DNA from 4 places in the Microbacterium phoenicis genome. Region 3 is predicted to be linked to each of the others. Evidence: predicted binding sites of a transcription regulator. Region 3 holds the regulator's gene; each other region holds the start of a gene.

What was found. Region 3 encodes HrcA, which represses chaperone genes, less so after heat shock. Its sites were predicted from a motif close to TTNGCACTCGNNNNNNNCGAGTGCNAA; they were not measured.
Region 1: ABCU91_RS05210 (Hsp20/alpha crystallin family protein) is a predicted target of HrcA. The motif match lies at 1,203-1,229, and genes of this name have one in related genera.
Region 2: groL (chaperonin GroEL) is a predicted target of HrcA. The motif match lies at 2,166-2,192, and genes of this name have one in related genera.
Region 4: groES (co-chaperone GroES) is a predicted target of HrcA. The motif match lies at 1,594-1,620, and genes of this name have one in related genera.

Annotation. Positions count from the first base shown of each region.
Region 1 is NZ_CP154849.1:1,064,396-1,067,826, reverse strand. Features, by position in the region: gene ABCU91_RS05220 (acid phosphatase) at 1-17, opposite strand, end outside; gene ABCU91_RS05215 (MarR family winged helix-turn-helix transcriptional regulator) at 193-621, shown strand; gene ABCU91_RS05210 (Hsp20/alpha crystallin family protein) at 692-1,141, opposite strand; gene ABCU91_RS05205 (prolyl oligopeptidase family serine peptidase) at 1,281-3,332, shown strand; gene ABCU91_RS05200 (hypothetical protein) at 3,378-3,431, shown strand, end outside.
Region 2 is NZ_CP154849.1:2,585,865-2,589,295, forward strand. Features, by position in the region: gene ABCU91_RS12630 (hypothetical protein) at 54-251, opposite strand; gene groL (chaperonin GroEL) at 479-2,098, opposite strand; gene ABCU91_RS12640 (hypothetical protein) at 2,352-2,678, shown strand; gene ABCU91_RS12645 (cold-shock protein) at 2,685-2,888, opposite strand; gene ABCU91_RS12650 (LytR C-terminal domain-containing protein) at 3,021-3,431, opposite strand, start outside.
Region 3 is NZ_CP154849.1:1,772,617-1,776,047, forward strand. Features, by position in the region: gene hemW (radical SAM family heme chaperone HemW) at 1-1,208, shown strand, start outside; gene hrcA (heat-inducible transcriptional repressor HrcA) at 1,279-2,313, shown strand; gene dnaJ (molecular chaperone DnaJ) at 2,345-3,431, shown strand, end outside.
Region 4 is NZ_CP154849.1:12,735-16,165, reverse strand. Features, by position in the region: gene ABCU91_RS00065 (hypothetical protein) at 1-356, shown strand, start outside; gene ABCU91_RS00060 (THUMP-like domain-containing protein) at 358-1,557, opposite strand; gene groES (co-chaperone GroES) at 1,709-2,005, shown strand; gene rarD (EamA family transporter RarD) at 2,136-3,074, shown strand; gene ABCU91_RS00045 (ABC transporter substrate-binding protein) at 3,230-3,431, shown strand, end outside.

The sequences.
Region 1 (3,431 bases), 710 kb from region 3:
AGTCCACCCATCGCCATCCCGGCACGAGTGCCTCGTCGTCTTGTCTGTCTCATCACGCTCACGGGCGCGCCTCGCTTCCATCGGGTGAGCCAGAATGCTTTCCTGCACACGGGAACGGCGCGTGACGTCCGGGTGACCACGAAGCGACGAACCGCGCTCGTCGTGCGGGCACGCGACGATACAGTGGACGCCATGACCGATCGACGCCTCGCCATCGCGGCATGGGAGAGCCTCTTCCGCGCGCAGCACGAGGTTTTGGCCGAGATCTCCCAGGACTTCGATGACGACGACCTCTCCAGCGCGGAGTACGACGTCCTCCTCACCGTGACCCGATGCGACGAGCACACGGCGCGACTTCGCGACGTCACCGCGAACATGCTGATCAGCCAGCCCAGCGTGTCCCGCCTCGTGGATCGGATGGTCGCTCGGGGTCTCGTCGCCAAATGCCCGGACCCTCAAGACGGTCGCGGCGCGATCCTCCGCGCCACGGAGAAGGGCGCGGCGACGTTCCGCCGCATGGCCACTGCTCACGGCCGCACGATCGCCGAGCGGATGTCGGTGCTCACCGACGACGAACTCGCCCAGCTCGAGAAGCTGACGGCGCGTCTGCGCGGAGTGTGACCGTAGACGAATCGCCCCGCATCCGACACGGGATGCGGGGCGATTCGTCAGAGCGGGAGCGCTCCGCCGATCACTGGTCGATCGGCTGCGGCTCGCTCTCGTGGGCCGCGATGGTCGGGGCCGACCCTTCGGCGACGACCTCGACCTTGCGCGGCTTGGCCTTCTCGCTCACCGGGATGGTGACCGTCAGGACGCCGTTGTTGTAGGTCGCGGTGATGGCGTCGGTGTCGATGCCCTGGCCGAGGTTCAACTGGCGCAGGAAGCTCGCGGTCTCGCGCTCGCGCGTGATCCACTTCACCCCGTCGGCAGCGCCCACCGTGCGCTCGGCGCGGATGGTGAGCAGCTGGCCGTCGACGTCGATGTCGACCGAGCCCGGGTCGATGCCCGGCAGGTCGGCATTCAGGACGTAGTGGTCGCCGTCGCGGTACAGGTCCATCGGCATCCGTCGCGGGCCGCGGCGCGTGTCGAAGAGGGTCGACGCGATGCGGTCGAGGTCACGGAACGGGTCGTAGGTTGCCATGATTCTCTCCTTCGATGTTGTTGTCTCAAAGTTGAGCCATAGCGGCTCAAGTAGGTTCAGATTAGCACTCTGCCCCACCGAGTGCCAACGGTTCTCGGACGGCGAACGCCCCCGGCGGCGACGGCCGTAGGCTGGCGACATGAGCGCCTCCGAGACCGCCCCCGAGCCCGCCGACCCGTTCCTCTGGCTGGAGGAGATCGACGGGCCCGAGGCCCGCGCTTGGGCAGCCGAACGGACCGCCGAGACCGAGGCGGCCTTTTCGAGCGACACCCGCAACGAGCTCGAGCGCCGCCTGACCGGCATCCTGCAGGACCCCGATCGACTCGTCGTCCCGAGCCGCCACGGCGATCTCATGTACGACCTGTGGCGGGATGCCGCGAACCCTCGCGGTCTGTGGCGACGGACATCTCGCACGGCCTTCGCGGCGGGTGAGCCGACGTGGGAGGTGCTGCTCGACGTCGATGCGCTCGGCCGGGAGGAGGGTGTCGCCTGGGCGTTCGCCGGGGCGGTTCACGGTCCCGCCGGCACCGGACGTGCGCTCGTGCGGCTGAGCCCGGACGGCGGCGACGCCACCGTCGTGCGCGAGTTCGACCTCGACGCGGGTCGCTTCGTCGACGACACCCCGTTCACCCTGGACGCCGAGAAGACGATGATCGCGTGGGTCGATCGCGACACCCTGCTCGTCGCCACCGCCCTGCACGGAGGCGGCGTAACCGACTCCGGGTATCCGATCAGCGCGCGCGCCTGGCGACGGGGTGAGTCCCTCGCAGACGCGCCGCCCATCGTGACGGGGGTCGCCTCGGACGTCGGCGTGTTCGCGCACGTCGATAGCACGGGCGGCACGGCGACGCCGATCGTGGTCATCGCGCACGACTTCTTCCACTCCGAAGCGTGGGTGTGGGACGGCGGCGAGCCGAGGCTCATCGCCGTGCCGCAGGATGCGAACGTGGATGTGCACGGCGACCTCGTCACTGTCCGGACCACGACCCCGTGGCGCATCGGCGACACGACGCATCCGTCGGGCACCCTCCTCATCGGACCGCTGGAGACCGTCACGGAAGGCGACGGGTCGGACCTGCGCGTCGCCTTCGCCCCGAACGACACGGCGGTGCTCGAGTCCTGGACCTGGACCCGCACGCGCCTCGTCCTGACGATCCTCGATCGCGTGCAGAGCCGGCTCGTGTCACTCGACCCTGAGACGCTCGTCGGTGTCGACCTCGACCTGGGCCTCGGCGACGCCGACCTCTTCAGCGCGAACATCGCCACCGCCGACGACGACGAGGACGACGAGCTGTGGGTGGTCGCTCGCGGCTTCCTCACTCCCCCGACGCTCCTCGTTCTCGAGCCGGGTGCGGAGCCGCGCGTCGTCGATCGCAGCCGCGCCACTTTCGATGCCTCCGGACTCGTCGCCGAGCAGCACTGGGCGACGTCGGCCGATGGTACGCGTGTGCCGTACTTCGAGGTCGGTCCCCGCGAGCGCTCCGGCGCCCTCCCCGTCCTCATGAACGGCTACGGCGGATTCGAGCACGCCCTGACCCCCGAGTACCCGACGATCGTCGGCCCCGCCTGGCTCGAGGCGGGACGCGTCTACGTCGTCGCGAACATCCGCGGCGGCGGCGAGTTCGGACCGGAGTGGCACCTCGCCGCCCTGCGCGAGAACCGCCACCGCGCCTATGAGGACTTCGCCGCTGTCGCCCGCGACCTCGTCGCGCGCGGCGTCTCGACGCCCGACCGCATCGCCTGCCACGGCCGCAGCAACGGCGGCCTGCTCGTCGGCAACATGCTGACGCAGTACCCCGATGACTTCGGCGCGATCGTCTGCGGCGTGCCTCTTCTCGACATGCGGCGGTACACACGGCTGTCGGCGGGTGCCAGTTGGATCGCGGAGTACGGCGACCCCGATGATCCCGCCGACTGGGAGTTCGTGAAGACGTTCTCGCCGTATCACCTCATCGAGCCCGGGCGGCGGTATCCGGCATCCCTCATCTACGCGGCCGCGAGCGACGACCGGGTCGGTCCCGTGCAGGCGCGCAAGATGGCGGCGCGGTTGGCGGACGAGACGGATGCCGAGGTGCACTACCTCGAGCCCATCGAGGGCGGACACTCCGGGGCCATCGACGCGGCGTCGACCGCCGCACTGCACGCGACGATCCACGCATTCCTCGACCGCACGGTGGCGCGCGCCGACTGAGGCCCGCACGCCCGCCCTCTACGCTGGGGGCGGGAGGTCCACCGCATGAGTACCATCGGGGCCGTCGAGGATGACCTCGCGGCGACGCTGTCGACCGTC
Region 2 (3,431 bases), 810 kb from region 3:
GGCCCCTCCCGGGGGAGGGGCCCTTCGTGTCGAGCGGAGCAGACGTCCGTGGATCAGGACGCGTCCTCGTCTTCCTCCGGGTTGAAGTGCGACGGGGTGTCGCTGATCCCGGCGGCGACGCCGTCGGGATCAGCGGGGATGGTGCCGTCCTTCCCGAGGCCGCCCGGCTTCTCGGACCCGTCGCTGTCCGGACCGTTCTGCGGGGATTGCGCGTCGTCGCCGACGACGGCGGAGTCATCGTGGTCTGCCATGGGAACCTCTCCTCGGATCGATGTGACGAGGCCCGTGCGACGCTGCGCGATGACGGCCACCGTGCACGGCGTGGACGACGCCTCACCGCCCACAATGGACTCCTGCCACCGAAGCGGATGCTCCCTTGACATTCCGCACGGGACGCTGCGGCGGCCATCCGGCGCCCGGGAACGACGAAGGGCCCCTCCCGGAGGAGGGGCCCTTCGTGCTGATTGTCAGCGCTGGATCAGAAGTCCATGCCGCCGGTCGGGTCGCCGGCCGGAGCCGCCGCCTTCTCGGGCTTGTCGGCGACGACCGCCTCTGTGGTGAGGAACAGGCCGGCGATCGACGCAGCGTTCTGCAGCGCCGAGCGGGTGACCTTGGCCGGGTCGATGATGCCCGCGGCGAACATGTCGACGTACTCGCCGGTCGCGGCGTTCAGGCCCTGGCCCGCGGGGAGCTCGGCGACCTTGTTCGACACGACGCCCGGCTCGAGGCCGGCGTTGAGGGCGATCTGCTTCAGCGGCGCCTGGATGGCGACCTTGACGATGTTCGCACCGGTCGCCTCGTCACCGACGAGCTCCAGCTTGGCGAACGCCTTCTCGCCGGCCTGGATGAGCGCGACGCCACCACCGGGGACGATGCCCTCCTCGACGGCTGCCTTCGCGTTGCGGACGGCGTCCTCGATGCGGTGCTTGCGCTCCTTGAGCTCGACCTCGGTCGCGGCGCCCGCCTTGATGACGGCCACGCCACCGGCGAGCTTCGCGAGGCGCTCCTGGAGCTTCTCGCGGTCGTAGTCGCTGTCGGTGTTGTCGATCTCGCGGCGGATCTGGGTCACGCGACCCTCGATCTGCGATGCCTCGCCGGCACCCTCGACGATCGTGGTCTCGTCCTTGGTGATGATGACCTTGCGGGCACGGCCGAGCAGGTCGAGGGTGGCGTTCTCGAGCTTGAGACCGACCTCCTCGGTGATGACCTGGCCGCCGGTGAGGATCGCGATGTCCTGGAGCTGAGCCTTGCGACGGTCGCCGAAGCCGGGAGCCTTGACGGCAGCCGACTTGAAGATGCCGCGGATCTTGTTGAGCACGAGCGTCGCGAGAGCCTCGCCCTCGACGTCCTCGGCGATGATCAGGAGCTCCTTGCCCTCCTGGATCACCTTGTCGACGACGGGGAGAAGGTCCTTGATGTTCGAGATCTTCTGGTTCGCGATGAGGATGTAGGGGTCCTCGAAGACGGCTTCCTGACGGTCGGCGTCGGTGACGAAGTAGGGGTTGATGTAGCCCTTGTCGAAGCGCATGCCCTCGGTGAGCTCGAGCTCGGTGCCGAAGGTGTTGGACTCCTCGACGGTGACGACGCCTTCCTTGCCCACCTTGTCGATGGCCTCGGCGATCAGGGCGCCGATCTCGGGGTCGGCAGCCGAGATGGATGCCGTCGCCGCGATCTGGTCCTTGGTCTCGATCTCCTTCGCGCCGTCGAGCAGCTCGTCGGAGAGAGCCTTGACGGCCTTCTCGATGCCCTTCTTGAGCGAGATGGGGTCGGCGCCGGCTGCGACGTTGCGCAGACCTTCGCGCACGAGCGCCTGGGCGAGGACCGTGGCGGTCGTCGTGCCGTCACCGGCGACGTCGTCGGTCTTCTTGGCGACCTCCTTGACGAGCTCCGCGCCGATCTTCTCGTACGGGTCGTCGAGCTCGATCTCCTTGGCGATCGACACGCCGTCGTTCGTGATCGTGGGGGCGCCCCACTTCTTCTCGAGCACGACGTTGCGGCCGCGGGGGCCGAGCGTCACCTTGACGGCGTCGGCCAGGGTGTTGAGGCCGCGCTCGAGGCCGCGGCGGGCCTCCTCGTCGAAAGCGATGATCTTTGCCATAAGTGTGTCGTCCCTCCCGGACGTGAGGTTCAGTACCGTGCCCCCAGGGACTGGGAGCGGGATCGTTCTGGCACTCAGGATGAGTGAGTGCTAAATCATTCTGGCACTCGACCATAGCGAGTGCAAGCCGTGCGACACCGACTCGCGCTACCGTGACGACATCGCACTGATGGCCGCACGCACAGCCCGATCACCGCGTGGAGGAACGGATGCCGACGCTGGTCGAGGTCGTTTCATCACAGCAGTCACCGGCGTGCTGACGACCGCCGACGGCGCGATGAGCGCGGGGCCGAGCGTCACCACCATCGAGCACGACGACGCGAGACGATCCGAGGCGGAGGCCGCGGGCGGCCTCGCGTCACCCGGCTACGACGCCTACCTGCGGCGGGACACCGCCGAGTGGCGCGACGAACTCGCCGGGTGGCAGCACGTCGACGCCGTGTCCGCAGCCCTGGACGGCGTCACGCTCTTCGTCTCCGTCACCGACAGCGACGAGACGGAAGCCATCGAGAACAGGTCCGCGACCGAGCTGAACCCCGCCGAGGTGGGCGGAGCGTTCCTCCGCCGGTACGAGAGCTGAGACTCGTCAGGCGACGACGCGGACGGACTCGGCCTGCGGGCCCTTCTGGCCGCTGCCGACGGTGAACTCGACGGCCTGCCCCTCCTCGAGGACGCGGAAGCCCGACATGTCGATGTTGGAGTAGTGGACGAAGACGTCCTGTCCGTCACCGAGGGTGATGAAGCCGAAGCCCTTCTCGGCGTTGAACCACTTGACGGTTCCCTGGGTCATGCGAATCTCCTGAAGCTGTGGGACATCGAAATGCTAGCCACGCGCCCAGGCCGGAATCCGCGGTTCCGGGCTTTGTTGACACCCGTGCACCGAAGTGTTTACGACGGCGAAACACATCGCGTCGCGCGGGGCTCACTCCGAGCCGAAATCGAGTCCCACGACGATCACGAGTTGCGGCCGGCTGGTCCCGCCGGCATCCGTCGTCTCGGGCGGCGCCACCACCTGGTAGGTGTCATCGAGGGAGACGTCCGCTCCGCCGATGGCGTCCGCGAGCCCTCGGGCGGCGGCCTCGTCGGTCGCCGTGCCGTAGTAGACCGTCGTGGTCGGGAAGTCGTTCGAGCTCGCGTTGCTCGCCTCGACATCCGCCGCATCCCATCCTGCAGCGATGACGTCGTCGCGGACCTTCGCGCCGAGCCCGTTCTCCGCCGTCGCGTTCAGAACGAGCACCTGGTAGGAGGTGTCGACGCGGGGCGCGACGACAGATGCCGTGCCGGTGGAGGCCGGCACCGGAGCGGGGTCGAACCGCCCGGTGGCGTACAGGGT
Region 3 (3,431 bases):
CTCTTCCCCTCGGCGATCCCGCACCCGCCGACGGCGCGCTGCCGCGCGACGTCCCGGTCGATCCCGACGTCGACTTCGGCGTCTACCTGCACGTGCCGTTCTGCCGCGTGCGCTGCGGGTACTGCGACTTCAACACGTACACGGCGACCGAGCTGCGCGGTGCGCGTCAGGACGCCTACGCCGACGAGGTGCTCCACGAGATCGCGCTGTCCCGCGACGTGCTCGAAGCCCGAGGTCCGCTCCGTCCGGCGAAGACGGTCTTCTTCGGCGGGGGCACTCCCACGCTCCTGCCGCCGGGGGACCTCGCGCGCATGCTCGGCGGGATCCGCGACTCCTTCGGCCTCGCAGACGGAGCCGAGGTCACGGTCGAGGCGAATCCCGACACGCTGACCGACGAGGTCGCGCGGACACTCGCCGCCGCCGGTGTCACGCGGTTCTCGATCGGCATGCAGTCGTCCGTGCCGCACGTCCTCGCGGCGCTCGACCGCACCCATGATCCCGCGAACATCGCGACCGCCGTCGCCGCGGCGCGGAATGCCGGGGTCGCCGTCAGCCTCGACCTCATCTACGGCGCGCCGGGGGAGTCGCTGGACGACTGGCGCACCTCGCTCGAGACGGCGATCGCACTCGCCCCCGATCACATCTCGGCGTACGCGCTCATCGTGGAGGACGGAACGAAGCTCGAGCGCCAGATTCGCCGCGGCGAGGTGCCCGCCCCCGACGACGATCTGCAGGCCGACATGTACGAGCTGGCCGACGAGTCGCTCGCTGGCGCCGGTTACGGGTGGTACGAAGTGTCGAACTGGTCGACGAGCCCCGCGCAGCGCTCGCGTCACAACCTGTCGTACTGGCGGGGTCAGGACTGGTGGGGCTACGGCCCCGGCGCGCACAGTCACGTCGGCGGTCTGCGCTGGTGGAACGTGAAGCACCCGGCCGCGTACGCGCAGCGCTTGGCGCTGGGGGAGTCCCCGGCGGCGGGACGGGAGCGACCGGATGCCGAGGCCCGTCGCCTCGAGGTCATCCTGCTGCGCTCGCGCATCGTCGACGGCGTCGCGGTCGACGAGGCGACCGTCGCGGGGCGGCGGAACGTGGCATCCCTCATCGCCGACGGACTCGTCGACGGCGCTGCGGCCGTCCGCGGACGGGTCATCCTCACTCGGCGCGGGAGGCTCTTGGCCGACGCGGTCGTCCGAGCGCTCACCGCGTGATCCGAGCAGATCGCTTCTCGCGCGGTAGAATTGGCACTCCCAGATCGAGAGTGCCAGCGGAGGAGGGGTGATGGTCTCGGAACGCGGTCTTCAGGTGTTGCGTGCGATCGTGCAGGACTACGTCGACACGCGCGAGCCGGTCGGCAGCAAGGCGATCGTCGACCGTCACCAGTTCGGTGTCTCGGCTGCGACCATCCGCAACGACATGGCGCTCCTCGAGGACGAGGAACTCATCACTGCGCCCCACACCTCGTCGGGCCGCGTGCCCACCGACAAGGGCTACCGCGTCTTCGTCGACCACCTCGCCGACGTCCGCCCGCTCACGTCGGCGCAGCGCTCCGCGATCGGGGCCTTCCTCGAGGACACGGGCGACCTCGACGACCTGCTCGTCCGCACGGTCCGTTCCCTCACCCGGCTGACCGGCCAGGTCGCGATCGTGCAGTACCCGTCCTTCGCACGGGCGAACGTCTCGCACGTCGAGGTCGTACACCTCGGTGGGACGCGCATCGTCATCATCGTCGTGACCGACACCGGTCGGGTCTCGCAGCGTGTCGTCTTCCTCGCCACCGAACCGTCCGCCGACGAAGCATCGCAGCTCAAGCTCACGATGACGGCGCTCCTCACCGGCAAGAGCGTCAAGGACGGTGCGGCGGCGATCGCGAAGATCCTCGAGGCCGAGACCGCCGCCCCACGCGAGGAGAACCGCCGCATCGTGCTGCGGGCGATCGGTGAGGAGCTCGACGAGTTCCGCCAGGACCGCATGGTGATGGCGGGATCCGCGACCCTCGCACGCCGCGAGTCGGACTTCCGCGGCAGCATTTATCCCCTCCTCGAGGCGATCGAGGAGCAGGTGACCCTCCTGCGTCTGATGGGCGAGATGGTCGCCGACGACCGCGGACTGGCGACCAGCATCGGACGCGAGAACGAGCCGTTCGGGCTGTCCGAGGCATCCATCGTCGCGGGCGAGTACGACGCCGGGGGTTCTCACGCCCGCATCGGTGTGCTCGGGCCGACGCGGATGGATTACCCCACGAATCTCGCGGCGGTTCGCGCCGTCGCGCACTATCTGACGCGATTGCTCGAAGAAGACGAGACGTCGCGCTGAACGAAGCGGCCCGCGGGCCGGAGAGGTGATTGTGGCTGACCACTACCAGGTCCTGGGTGTCGCGCGTGACGCGAGCCCGGAGGAGATCAAGAAGGCATACCGGCGTCTGGCGCGCCAGCTGCACCCGGATGTGAACCCCGGAGAGGATGCGTCCGAGCAGTTCAAGCTCGTGACGCACGCCTACGACGTGCTGAGCGACCCCGACCAGCGCCAGCGCTACGACATGGGCGGCGACGCCGGCGGCTTCGGCGGGGCCGGTGCCGGCTTCGGCGGCTTCAGCGACATCTTCGAGAGCTTCTTCGGGGGCGGCGGAGGCGGGACCCGTGCCGGACGCCCGCGGTCCCGTCGCGAGCGGGGTCAGGATGCGCTCGTGCGCGTCGACCTCGACCTCGGCGACGTCGTCTTCGGCGTCCACCGCGACATCGAGGTCGACACCGCCGTCCTCTGCGAGACCTGCCAGGGCTCGTGCTGCCAGCCGGGCACCCAGCCGGTCACGTGCGACATCTGCCACGGATCGGGCCAGATCCAGCGGACGGTCCGGAGCCTCCTCGGCAACGTTGTCACCTCCCAGCCCTGCACCACGTGCCAGGGCTACGGCACGACCATCCCGTACCCGTGCTCCACCTGCCAGGGCCAAGGCCGTGTGCGCGCCCGCCGGACCGTGTCGATCGACATCCCCGCCGGTGTCGAGACCGGCCTCCGCCTCCAGCTCCCCGGTTCGGGCGAGGTCGGCCCCGCCGGCGGCCCGAACGGCGATCTCTACCTCGAGGTCACCGTCGCCCCGCACGACGTGTTCAGCCGTGACGGCGACGACCTGCTCGCGACCCTCGAGGTCTCGATGGTCGACGCGATCCTCGGCACGAGCGTCACGATCGACTCGCTCGACGGCTCCGTCGACCTCGACATCCGCTCCGGCGTCCAGGCGGGCGACGAGCTCACGATCCGCGGCCGGGGGATCACGCCGCTCCGCGGTGACCAGCGCGGCGATCTGCGCGTCGGCGTGCAGGTCGTCACTCCCTCACACCTCGACCCCAAGTCCCGGGCTCTTGTGCAAGAGCTCGCGAAGCGGATGCGTCCGGCGCCGCCGCACCTGGCGGAGTTCCACCCCGGCCTGTTCT
Region 4 (3,431 bases), 1.2 Mb from region 3:
GGGGCTTCCGGCGCGAGCTGACGCAGCCGCTTCCCGTCGCGCCGCCGCTCGCGGTGCACCCGGATCCCACGGAGGATTCCTCGCCCGACGTCCGGTGGATCCCGCCGACGCCGGTGCTGCCGCGGAGCGCCGGCTGGTCGGTGCTGTTCGGCGGGCTCGGACTGATCCTCGCGTGCTTCGTCGGCTGGGGCTTCCCGATCGGGGTGATCGGCGTCGTCCTCGCCGTCCTGGCGCTCCGCCGCCCGTGGGAGAAGCGCGAGACAGCACTCTGGGGCCTGGGACTCAGCGTCGCCTCGCTGCTGTACAGCCTCGGCTGGCTGTGGTGGGCAGCGACCCAGGGCGCGCTCTTCGGCTGAGTCAGACCCGGTCGGCCAGAACCGCGACCCGCTTCGCCTTCGGCCCCTCGCCGAGTCGCGTGAGGATGAGCGTCGCCGACGCGTCTCCGCGCAGCGTGAGCTTGCGGCGGAACTGCGCCGGATCGACATCCACGCCGCGCTTCTTGATCTCGACGGTGCCGATTCCGTTCGCCTGCAGGGCGGCGTTGATCGCCGGCACCTTCACCGGCAGGACCTCGCGCACCCGGAACGATTGCACGAACGGATTCGTCAACGCGGCATCCGACGTCAGGTAGGCGATGCCGTCGGCGACCATCCCCGCCTGCAGGTCCCGCGCCACCTCGCCGATCAGGCGCGCGCGGATGACCGCGCCCTCCGGCTCGTGGAGGAACGCGCCGAGCTCGCGGACCGGCTCATCGGGGGAGTCGGCCGGGGCGGTGAGCTCCGCTGCCGAACCGCTGCGGATGACGAGGGCTGAGCGCCGCACCCCCTCGCGTCGCAGCGAGCCCGACCAGAGCACGAGCTCGACGGTCGAGCCGTCGACGCTGATCCACTGCGCCTCGACCCCCTCGGGGATGAGGTCGCGGTCGAGTCCCGGACCGAGCTTGATGCCCACCGGCATCCGCTCCGCCAGGGCGAAAGCCCATTCCAGCGACGGCGACCAGTCCTCCGGTCGGGTGCGCGAGGTCTCGGAGTGACCCGCGGTGCGGCGGGCCGGGTCGAGCCAGACGGCGTCCCAGCCGTCGAGGTCGGTCTCCTCGGCGAGGCCGCTCCGGACGGTGACCGCCTCGCCGAACGGTGCGAGGTTGTAGGCCGCCAGGGCTGCGGTGGTCTCGTCCGCGTCGACGGCCAGGACGTCGAGCCCCAGGCCCGCCAGGCCGAGGGCATCGCCCCCGATGCCGCAGCCGAGGTCCGCGACGCGCTGCACCCCGGCATCCCGGAATCGCCCCGCGTGACGCGCGGCCACCTCGAGGCGGGTGGCCTGCTCGAGTCCCGCTCGGGTGAAGAGCATACGGTCCGCGAACGGGCCGAACTTCGCGGCGGCCCGCACCCGCAGGTGGGCCTGTCCGACGACGGCGGACACCAGGTCGGGGGAGTGGCCCGCGGCGCGCAGACGCGAGACGGCGGCGGCGACCTCGGTGGTGGATGCCAGGGGTCCGACCTCGTCGACCATGCGCAATCCCTGTGGTGTCAGCAGGGCGGTCAGCTCGGCCTGTTCCATCCGGCCAGCCTAGGCGCACCGGCATCCGGATCACTGCTGGCACTCGCGTTGCATGAGTGCCAGCCGCGCCCTAGACTTTCGTTAGCACTCTCGGTAAGCGAGTGCTGATGAGTCTTGAAGCAGGACCCCACCAGCAAGAAAGAGGTAGAACGTGTCGGTTTCCATCAAGCCGCTCGAAGACCGCATCGTCATCAAGCAGGTCGAGGCCGAGCAGACCACCGCAAGTGGCCTGGTCATCCCTGACACCGCCAAGGAGAAGCCCCAGGAGGGCGAGGTCGTGGCCGTGGGCCCCGGCCGCATCGACGACAACGGCAACCGCGTTCCGCTCGACGTCGCCGTCGGCGACCGCGTTCTGTACAGCAAGTACGGCGGCACCGAGGTCAAGTTCGGCGCCGACGAGTTCCTCGTGCTCTCGGCTCGCGACGTCCTCGCGGTCGTCGTCCGCTGACACGCAGCACCTTTCGCAGGGCCCGGATGCTTCGGCATCCGGGCCCTGCGTCTTTCCCTGGCAGGATCCGCGCGAACGTCGGCAGTCCCGGTGCTGACGGTGGTGTCATGACCGTCGTAGGCTCGTACTCATGACACCTGAGGATGCCGCCCGCGAGAAGTCCCTCGGCGGTGTCTTCGTCTTCTCGGCCTACGTCCTCTGGGGCTTCCTCCCGCTCTACTTCGTCAGCCTCACCCCCACGACGCCGTGGGAGGTCGTCGGCTGGCGCATCGTGCTGAGCCTCGTCTTCTGCGTCGCGCTGATCGCCGTCACCCGCGGCTGGGGGCGGATGCGCGCCATCCTCCGCGACCGACGGCTCATGCTCTGGACGCTCGTCGCAGGCCTCCTCATCTACGTCAACTGGCAGGTCTTCCTCATCGGCACCCTGACCGGTCATGTCGTCGAGACGAGCCTCGGCTACTTCATCAACCCGATCGCCACCGTCCTCCTCGGTGTGCTCGTCCTCAAGGAGCGCCTGCGCCCCGCGCAGTGGGTCGCCGTCGGCATCGCCGTCGCGGCCGTCGTCGTCATCATCGTCGCGGTCGGAGACGTGCCGTGGATCGCCCTCGCCCTCGCGGCGAGCTTCGCGACGTACGGTCTCGTCAAGAAGCGGATCGGACCCTCGGTGGATGCCGTCAGCGGCCTCACACTCGAATCCTTCTGGCTCGTGCCCATCGCCGTCATCCAGCTCGTCGCGGTCGGAGTGACGTCGGGGCTCACGATGGGGCGCGAAGGCTCCGGCCACATGATCCTGCTCCTGCTCGCCGGCGCCGTCACCGCCATCCCGCTGCTCTTCTTCTCCGCCGGTGCCAGGCGCACGTCGCTGACCGTGGTCGGCATCCTGCAGTTCATCGCGCCGATCATGCAGTTCCTCACGGGCGTCCTCATCCTGCAGGAGCCCATGCCGTTCGAGCGGTGGATCGGATTCGGTCTCGTCTGGGTCGCCATCGCGGTGTTCGCGGTGGACTCGCTCCTGGCCTCCCGCCGCGAACGTGCCCGCGCGGTGACGGCCGTCCCCGACCCGGTCTGACCGAGCCGGATGCCGCTTTCCCCGCCGTTATGGGAGCGTGCCCACCTCGTTACACATCGTTAACGAACGGCAACATTGAGGAGACGGGCTCACCGCTAGGTTGATCACACCGGGCCGGGCCCGATTCGACCCGTGTCACCACAGCAAGGAGCACAATGTCCGTCTTCACCCGATCGCGCGTTGCGAAGGCCATGGGCGGCATCGCCCTCGCCAGCGCGACCGCCCTCGTCCTCGCCGGCTGTGCCGGTTCCCCGACCGCACCGGCGTCCTCGGCCTCCAGCGGCCCCGCCGTCGAGCGCGACGAGCTCACGCTCAAGCTCGGGACGGTTCTGCCCCAGACCGGAAGCCTCGCCTTCC